One region of the Oceanobacillus iheyensis HTE831 genome, then DNA from elsewhere that is predicted to be linked to it. Evidence: predicted binding sites of a transcription regulator. Region 1 holds the regulator's gene; the other holds the start of a gene.
What was found. Region 1 encodes LexA, which represses DNA repair genes until DNA is damaged. Its sites were predicted from a motif close to CGAACATATGTTCG; they were not measured.

Region 1 (4,225 bases):
CCATTTGGATTTAGAAGAGACGTGTGGTCAGGAATTGGATTTACTTTTCATACAGGAATAGACTTAGTTAAATCTCATAAAGCAAATATTCAAGCATTTACAGAAGGAAAAGTCATTTTTGCTGGTATGGGTAGGACTGGTACTGGCTTAGGTGGATTTGGAATTGTTGTACTTCTTCAAGATAAAAATAACCGAGGCCAATTATATGCTCATTTGGATAGTGTCTCCGTACAGCCTGGTCAGTTTGTGAAAAAAGGGCAAGTAATAGGTAAACAAGGTGATACAGGAAATGTAACCGGTTCCCATTTGCACTATGAAGTACGTAAAAAAGCCGAGAGTCAACCACCTTATGGTTGGACATCTGATAGAGTAAATAATTGTTTAGACCCTACGAAATATTTACAAAAATTTAGTGATAACAAGACAATTATGGAAGATATTCAAACTGGATTGAATCGGAAATATGATACAGGTTTAGCGGTTGATGGAATAGCTGGTCCATTAACAATTAAAGCAGCAATCAAAGGTTATCAAATAGAATTAAATAAGCAATTCAATGCAAATTTAACAGTTGATGGTATATGGGGACAGAAAACTAAATCTGCTACAGTAACAATAGCAAGTGGTGCTAAAGGAAATATTACATGGATACTTCAAGCAATGCTTTATATTAATGGAGAAGATCCTAAAGGGTTAGATGGTATTTTTGGCGATAATACAAATAATGCAGTGAGATCTTTTCAACAAAAAGAAAGTATTTTAGTTGACGGGAAAGCAGGAAAAGTAACTTGGGAGAAATTATTCCTGTAACTTTAATATAAATCAATAAACATCAAAGTTAAGGGGATTTTAACTTTGATGTTTATTGATTTCGTGATTTCGTATAAACATTGAATACTATACTTAAGGAGGTTTTTACATTTTAGATGGTGGAGTATTGTAATATAGTGGGGGAGCTGGTGGTAATTTAGGTGCACCTCCCCAAAAAACTGGTTCGCTTACATATTTATATTCTCCTCTTCCATCAAAACTTGGGCCATGTGCCCATCTACCTTTTTTACTTTCTTCGCCTTCTGAGAAATTAAATAGTGTATACGACACTTCTTGAAACTCTTTTGATCTAGAGAAAGTTGAAGGGACAACAATATCATTCTCCCTTTCTTCAAGTTCTCGTATTGCAGCAAACCATTGATTTTGATGATAAGTATCTCTTGCAATTAGGAAGGATAACAAATCTCTTACACCTGGATCATCTGTCATATTATATAAACGAGTAACTTGTAATCTTCCCTGTGACTCGGCTGTAAGGTTAGCACGAAAGTCCGCTAGTAAATTCCCGCTGGAAATAATGAAATTTGCAGACCAGCGATTTCCATTACTATCAGCTGGCATAGCGCCAAGTCAACTAACAATAGCATGTTGTGGGTTGGAACCACCTAATATAGCTGCTAAAGCAGGATCTGTGTCATAAGCATTTTTCTGCGTTTCAAATGGTGCATCGTTTAATAATCGAGCAATCATTGTAGCTAACATTTCTACGTGCCCAATTTCTTCTGTTCCAATATCAAATAACAAATCGCGATATTTTGGTTCTGCTCTAGAGTTAAACCCCTGGAATAAATATTGCATCATTACACTAATTTCCCCATATTGTCCACCGAGTACTTCTTGTAATTTTCTAGCAAATACAGGATCAGGTTTGCTTGGTTTTGCTTCGAATTGCAATTCTTTAAAATGATAAAACAAAGATTATTCCTCCCTCCATGTAATAACCAATTAAGTATATGCAGATAAAAAGTCTGACATTCTTATACTAAACAGATTCTTACACTATTTGATTTATGTATTAGAGAGAGGTTGAATAAGATATATAATATAAGTATATTTTTTATAAAATGAAGACAGTGATCTGGTACCATAAAGCAAGCACGATTAATAATCCGGATGACCCTAACTTAAGTATATTTTCTTTTGACTTTATATTTTTTGTTTCTAATACTTCTAACGTTGTAACAATAATTAAGATAATACATAAGAAAGGTAATGTTAAGAAATCGATATATTTGGTTAAATAATAAATACCTAGTACCATTGCTATGACAGCAGTGGGAATATAAAACCATCTTCGTTGGTAGAATTTATCTGACATTTGATCTCACTCCTCCTATTCTCTAATATTAGGATATTAGTTTGATTGCAAATTTATGTACAAACTATGTAGATGAATAATTCTTTGCATATAAAAAAAGAGTTTAGCTATAGAATTTTAGCTAAACTCTTTTTTTTAATGTATATTTCGATATAATCCAATCACTTTTCCAAGGATTGTTACATTATCATAAAATAATGGTTCCATTGTGGCATTTTCTGGTTGAAGTCGAATACGATTTTCTTCTTTAAAGAATCGTTTTACTGTTGCTTCATTCTCCTCGGTCATCGCTACAACTATTTCTCCATTCACTGCTGTGTTCTGTTGTTTAACAATTACCATGTCTCCATCTAATATGCCTGCCTCAATCATACTTTCACCATCAATTACAAGTACAAATACATTATCGTCAGGACCGGCACTTGAACTTGGAATTGGGACGAACTCTTCAATATTTTCAACAGCTGTAATTGGTATCCCTGCCGTTACTTTACCAATTACAGGTGCATACCGTGCCTCATCTTTTGGTAGTTGTTGCTCCATTTCTAAATCAATAATTTCAATTGCTCTTGGTTTAGTAGGATCTCTTCTTATATATCCTTTATTTTCCAATCTCTCTAAATGTCCGTGGACAGTTGAACTGGAAGCGAGTCCGACTGCTACGGCAATTTCTCGAACTGATGGTGGATATCCTTTTAACTTAACTTCGCTTTTAATGAAGTCAAAGATCATTTGTTGTCTTTTTGATAGTTTTGTCATCAAACGTTCACCTCTAGCATAGGTTTTTATTAATGATAGTTTATCATTTTACTATAAAATAAGCAAACACTCGTTCTAATTTTTTGTTGACAAGATCATATGTTCGGTATATACTTTTAATCAAATAAGAACAATTGTTCTGCAAACGGAGGAAAGGGGCTTTGAAATCATGCTAAAGAAAATTTACTAGAACCGATGCTTTCTATGTGGTAGCATTTGCCTTTAGCGCTCGCTTTTTTATATTTCTCTATGGTAACGAGCGGTTAATTGAAACAGGAGGAAGTTAGGATTGAAAGCAGTAGTATATTGTCGAGTTAGTACGGATAAACATACCCAAGAGTCATCCCTAATACGCCAACGAGAGGAATTGCAAACATTAGCAAGTAAGCTAGACTTTACGATTGTTGATTGTATCGAAGAACAAGCAAGCGGATACGATATCGAACGGGAAGGACTTTTTCAACTTCTTGAATATTTTTCCAGTAAAGAAGCGGATTGTTTATGTATTCAAGATGAAACTCGATTAGGGAGAGGGAATACAAAAATTGCACTTTTTCATCAATTAGGCAAACTGAATATTCCTATCTACACAGTTGCTCACGAAGGTGAGTTAGTATTAAATGAAGCGGATTCGATGGTATTACAAATTGTGGGTATTGTAGAAGAATACCAGAGAAAAATACAAAATATGAAAATAAAAAGAGGAATGCGAAGAGCGGTACGCGAGGGATATCGGCCGGAAAAAAATCTGAAACAAATCGACCAGTCTCCCGGTAGAGATCGATCCGAACTACCTATAGAAGAAATTGTTCGATTAAGACAAAACGAGCTAACATTTAATGAAATTACAAAGGTACTAAATGGTTTAGGTTACAACGTTTCGAAAGCTACTGTACACCGTAGATACCAAGAATATCAAAATACTTGAATCTGAAATCCAGGTAGAGTACGATAAAAGTCAGGATGTGAAATCCTGTCTTTTTTTATTTTAATTGCGGGGAGGTAGACACCATGTTATCTAAGGATAAGTTAGATAGAATTAATGTTTTGTCTAAAAAGTCCAAAGAAGAAGGATTAACAACTGAAGAAAAAGCAGAGCAGAAAAAACTTCGTGAAGAATATTTAAAGAATGTACGAAGCTCTTTCAAAAACCAGTTAAGTACAGTGACCGTTTTAGATCCAGAAGGTAAAGACGTTACTCCCCAAAAGCTTCGTGATTACCAAGATCGAAACAAAAAACATTAAATTCTATTAGTCATGCTTGTTGTCATGATAAATTCAATATAGAATGGATAAGTAAAGGCTTTATTTTGAAAG
Region 2 (4,225 bases), 840 kb from region 1:
CTATTTTCGTATAAAAAGAGAGAGACAAGACTTTGGAATAAAAGTTTACCAGAAATTTATCGAGTGGAAAGGAACGTCAGCTGTTTCTTTAATCACAGGGTTGGTCTTATCAGTTATTATAGTTGGTACTGGCATGGTATTTTCTTATGAAGTATTAATTTTATTAGCAATAGTAACAATTATACTTAGTATTAGCACAAAATTTTCACTGTTGTCACCGAGTTATATTATTGGAATGACTTTTTTGCTGTTATTAGTTATACCTCCTTTGTTAGAAATGCAAACTCAGCTAAATTATAGTTTTGACTATGGTCTAAGCTTTAAATCATTAGCAATAATAGGTGCTTTGTTACTTTTTAGTGAATCCATTTTAATTCAACGAATTCAAAAACAATCAACATTCCCGCGAATATCACTTAGTGACAGAGGTATATGGGTAGGTCAACACCAAGTGAAAAGATTAGCTTTAATTCCGTTACTTGTATTAGTTCCAGAAGGGCTTATTACTTCTTTTGCCCCTTGGTGGCCTTATTTATCTGTTGGTGAAACATCGCTCGGCTTAGCTCTTGTTCCTTTTATAATCGGATTTGATTATACCGCAAAAGGGCATTATCATTTGGATGCTATAAAAAAAGTCTCAAAAGCGAATTATATGTTAGCGAGTGTAATTTTAATGATCGCTGTAGCAGGCGTATTTGTTCCTTATTTATCACTGACTTCAATAATTTTAGCTATTATTGGTAAAGAATATTTAAATTATCGTTATAGAGAGGGAGATAGACTTCGTCGTCCTTATTATCAGCCACATGATCAAGGACTACGAGTAGTCGGCGTGTTACCTAATAGTCCAGCTCATAGACTTGAAATTTCTCCTGGTGAATCTATCTATCGAGTCAACGGTCGAAAAGTAACAAATAGTCAAAGCTTTTATGAGGCACTACAAGGTAACGGTGCATTTATTAAATTAGAAATACTTGATTATCAACAGGAGATTAGGCTCGTTCAAGGATCACTATATGAAGGAGAGCACCATGCATTAGGGTTACTTTTCCCTAAGGAACCGTTTAAACAGAAACAAAAGCAAACAGGCTAATGAAGAAGAAAGAGAATAGGATTAGTATGAACGAACAATAATGGAGGGTATATGTAAATATATCCAACGTATTGTTCGTTTTACCTTTTATAACAGTTAATAAGAAGTTATATATATAAGTCAATATAATAATGGTCAAATTTTGATTAAAAGACGAATGATTATTACGAATATCAATGTTTGGATTATAGGAATTCTTGGCTTTAATTGTAATGAAAGACGGTAACGACTCCTGCAGGAATTCTCCTTGAAGCGAAATAATTCATGCAATTCGATTGGTATGATATGATTTCCATTATACTTAAATGGGTAGAATATAAGATAGGATAAATCAAAAAACGAATACTTGTTCGTTTTTTTATAAAGAGATATAATAGATATTAGCTCGAAAAGAACGGAGGCATTGTTGTGAAGGAGAAATTTGAATTAGTATCTGCTTATGATCCAGCTGGTGATCAACCCAATGCAATAAATGAGATAACGAAAAAGGTATTAGCTGGTCAACGCCATCAAACATTGCTAGGTGCTACAGGTACCGGAAAGACATTTACAATGTCCAATGTTGTAAAAGAGATAAATCGTCCGACGTTAGTAATTGCGCATAATAAAACATTAGCTGGACAGCTATACAGTGAGTTTAAAGAGTTTTTTCCAAATAATGCTGTAGAATACTTTGTTAGCTATTATGATTATTATCAACCAGAGGCATATGTACCGTCTACAGATACATTTATTGAGAAAGATGCGAGTATCAATGATGAAATTGATAAATTACGACATTCCGCAACATCAGCATTGTTTGAGAGACAAGATGTATTAATTGTAGCAAGTGTGTCATGTATTTATGGTTTAGGTAATCCGGAAGAATATAAGAGTCAAGTGTTGTCGTTACGAATGGGAATGGAAAAAGATCGTGACCAATTGCTTCGTGATTTAGTAGAAGTTCAGTATGCTAGAAATGATATTAATTTCCAACGTGGTACATTTCGAGTTCGCGGTGATTCTGTAGAGATTATCCCAGCGTCCCATGAAGAATATTGTATCCGTGTAGAATTTTTTGGTGATGAAATTGACCGTATACGTGAAGTTGATGCACTAACCGGTGAAATAATCGGTGATCGAGAACATGTAGCCATTTTTCCAGCTTCTCACTTTGTTACGAGAGAAGAAAAAATGAAAATTGCTATTCAAAATATAGAAAAAGAACTTGAGGAACAACTAAAAGAAATGCGTGATAATGGGAAGTTATTAGAAGCACAACGATTAGAGCAACGCACCAATTATGATTTAGAAATGATGCGTGAAATGGGGTTTTGTTCAGGGATTGAGAATTATTCAAGACACTTGACATTACGTGGACCTGGAGCGGTACCCTATACATTATTGGATTTCTTTCCGGAGGATTTTCTAGTAATTATTGATGAATCGCACGTAACCCTCCCTCAGATTCGTGGAATGTTCAATGGGGACCAAGCCCGTAAACAAGTGCTTGTTGATCATGGTTTTCGTTTGCCGTCTGCCATGGATAATCGTCCGCTTCGCTTTCAAGAGTTTGAAGATAAAACAAAACAGTTGGTTTATGTTTCAGCGACTCCAGGCCCATATGAACTTGAACATTCGCCTGAAATGACAGAACAAATTATTCGACCTACTGGTTTATTAGATCCAAAAGTTGAGGTGCGCCCAATTGAAGGACAAATTGATAATCTAATAGAAGAAATTCGTATTCGAATGGAAAAGAATGAGCGAGTATTGATCACGACACTAACCAAAAAAATGTCGGAAGATTTAACTGATTATTTGAAAGAAATTGGTATGAAAGTGGCATATTTGCACTCCGAAATTAAAACCTTAGAACGTATAGAAGTGATTCGTGATTTACGAGTAGGAAAATTTGATGTGTTAGTAGGCATCAACTTATTAAGAGAAGGTTTAGATATACCTGAAGTATCGCTTGTTTCAATTTTAGATGCCGATAAAGAAGGATTTTTACGTTCAGAACGATCGCTTATTCAAACGATGGGGCGTGCTGCACGTAACGAAAATGGAAAAGTAATCATGTATGCAGATAAAATGACGGACTCGATGAAAAAAGCAATTGATGAGACGAATCGACGTCGAACAATACAAACAGAATATAATGAACAACATGGTATTACGCCTAAAACGATTCGGAAAGAAGTTCGAGATGTTATTAAAGCAACGACTGCTGCAGAAGAAACAGAATCATATGAACCGAAAACGAAACAGATTAACAAAATGACGAAAAAAGAGAGAGAAAAAGTAATTGAACAAATGGAAAACGAGATGAAGCAAGCAGCAAAAGATCTTGATTTTGAGAAAGCAGCAGAATTAAGAGATGTCATTTTGGAACTAAAAGCGGAAGGATGATTTTGGAATGCAAAGTAAGTCTATAAAAATTCAAGGAGCACGAACTCATAATTTAAAGGATATCGATATTGATATCCCTAAAAATAAATTAGTAGTACTAACAGGATTATCTGGTTCAGGTAAGTCTTCGCTTGCATTTGATACCATTTATGCAGAAGGACAACGTAGATATGTAGAATCATTATCTTCCTATGCACGTCAATTTTTAGGACAAATGGATAAGCCAGACGTAGACGTTATTGAAGGTCTGTCTCCAGCAATATCTATTGACCAAAAAACGACAAGTAAAAACCCAAGATCGACGGTCGGAACAGTTACGGAGATTTATGATTATTTACGTCTGTTATATGCAAGGGTAGGAAGGCCGACATGTCCAAATCATGGTATTGAAATTAGTTCACAGACGGTCCAACAAATGGTTGATCGTATATTAGAGTACCCGGAACGTACAAAACTTCAAATTCTTGCACCTGTTGTATCAGGAAGAAAAGGCGAGCATGTAAAAATTCTAGAGAACCTAAAACAAGAAGGTTATGTTCGTATTCGTGTAGATAATGAAATGCGTGAAGTTACAGATGATATTCAATTAGAAAAGAATAAAAAGCATTCGATTGAGGTAGTAATTGATCGTATTGTTGTAAAAGACGGTGTGGCGTCAAGATTAAGTGATTCTATTGAGACGGCATTGAAACTTGGAGAAGGTAATATTATCGTCGATGTAATTGGTGAGGAAGAATTAAC

Region 2: uvrB (excinuclease ABC subunit UvrB) is a predicted target of LexA. The motif match lies at 1,433-1,446, and genes of this name have one in related genera.

What each region holds. Positions count from the first base shown of each region.
Region 1 is NC_004193.1:1,708,433-1,712,657, forward strand. Features, by position in the region: gene OB_RS18790 (peptidoglycan DD-metalloendopeptidase family protein) at 1-810, shown strand, start outside; partial or broken gene OB_RS08615 (manganese catalase family protein) at 916-1,746, opposite strand; gene OB_RS08620 (hypothetical protein) at 1,889-2,149, opposite strand; gene lexA (transcriptional repressor LexA) at 2,285-2,908, opposite strand; gene OB_RS08630 (YneB family resolvase-like protein) at 3,198-3,836, shown strand; gene OB_RS08635 (DUF896 domain-containing protein) at 3,920-4,153, shown strand.
Region 2 is NC_004193.1:2,543,612-2,547,836, reverse strand. Features, by position in the region: gene OB_RS12780 (PDZ domain-containing protein) at 1-1,093, shown strand, start outside; gene uvrB (excinuclease ABC subunit UvrB) at 1,502-3,484, shown strand; gene uvrA (excinuclease ABC subunit UvrA) at 3,492-4,225, shown strand, end outside.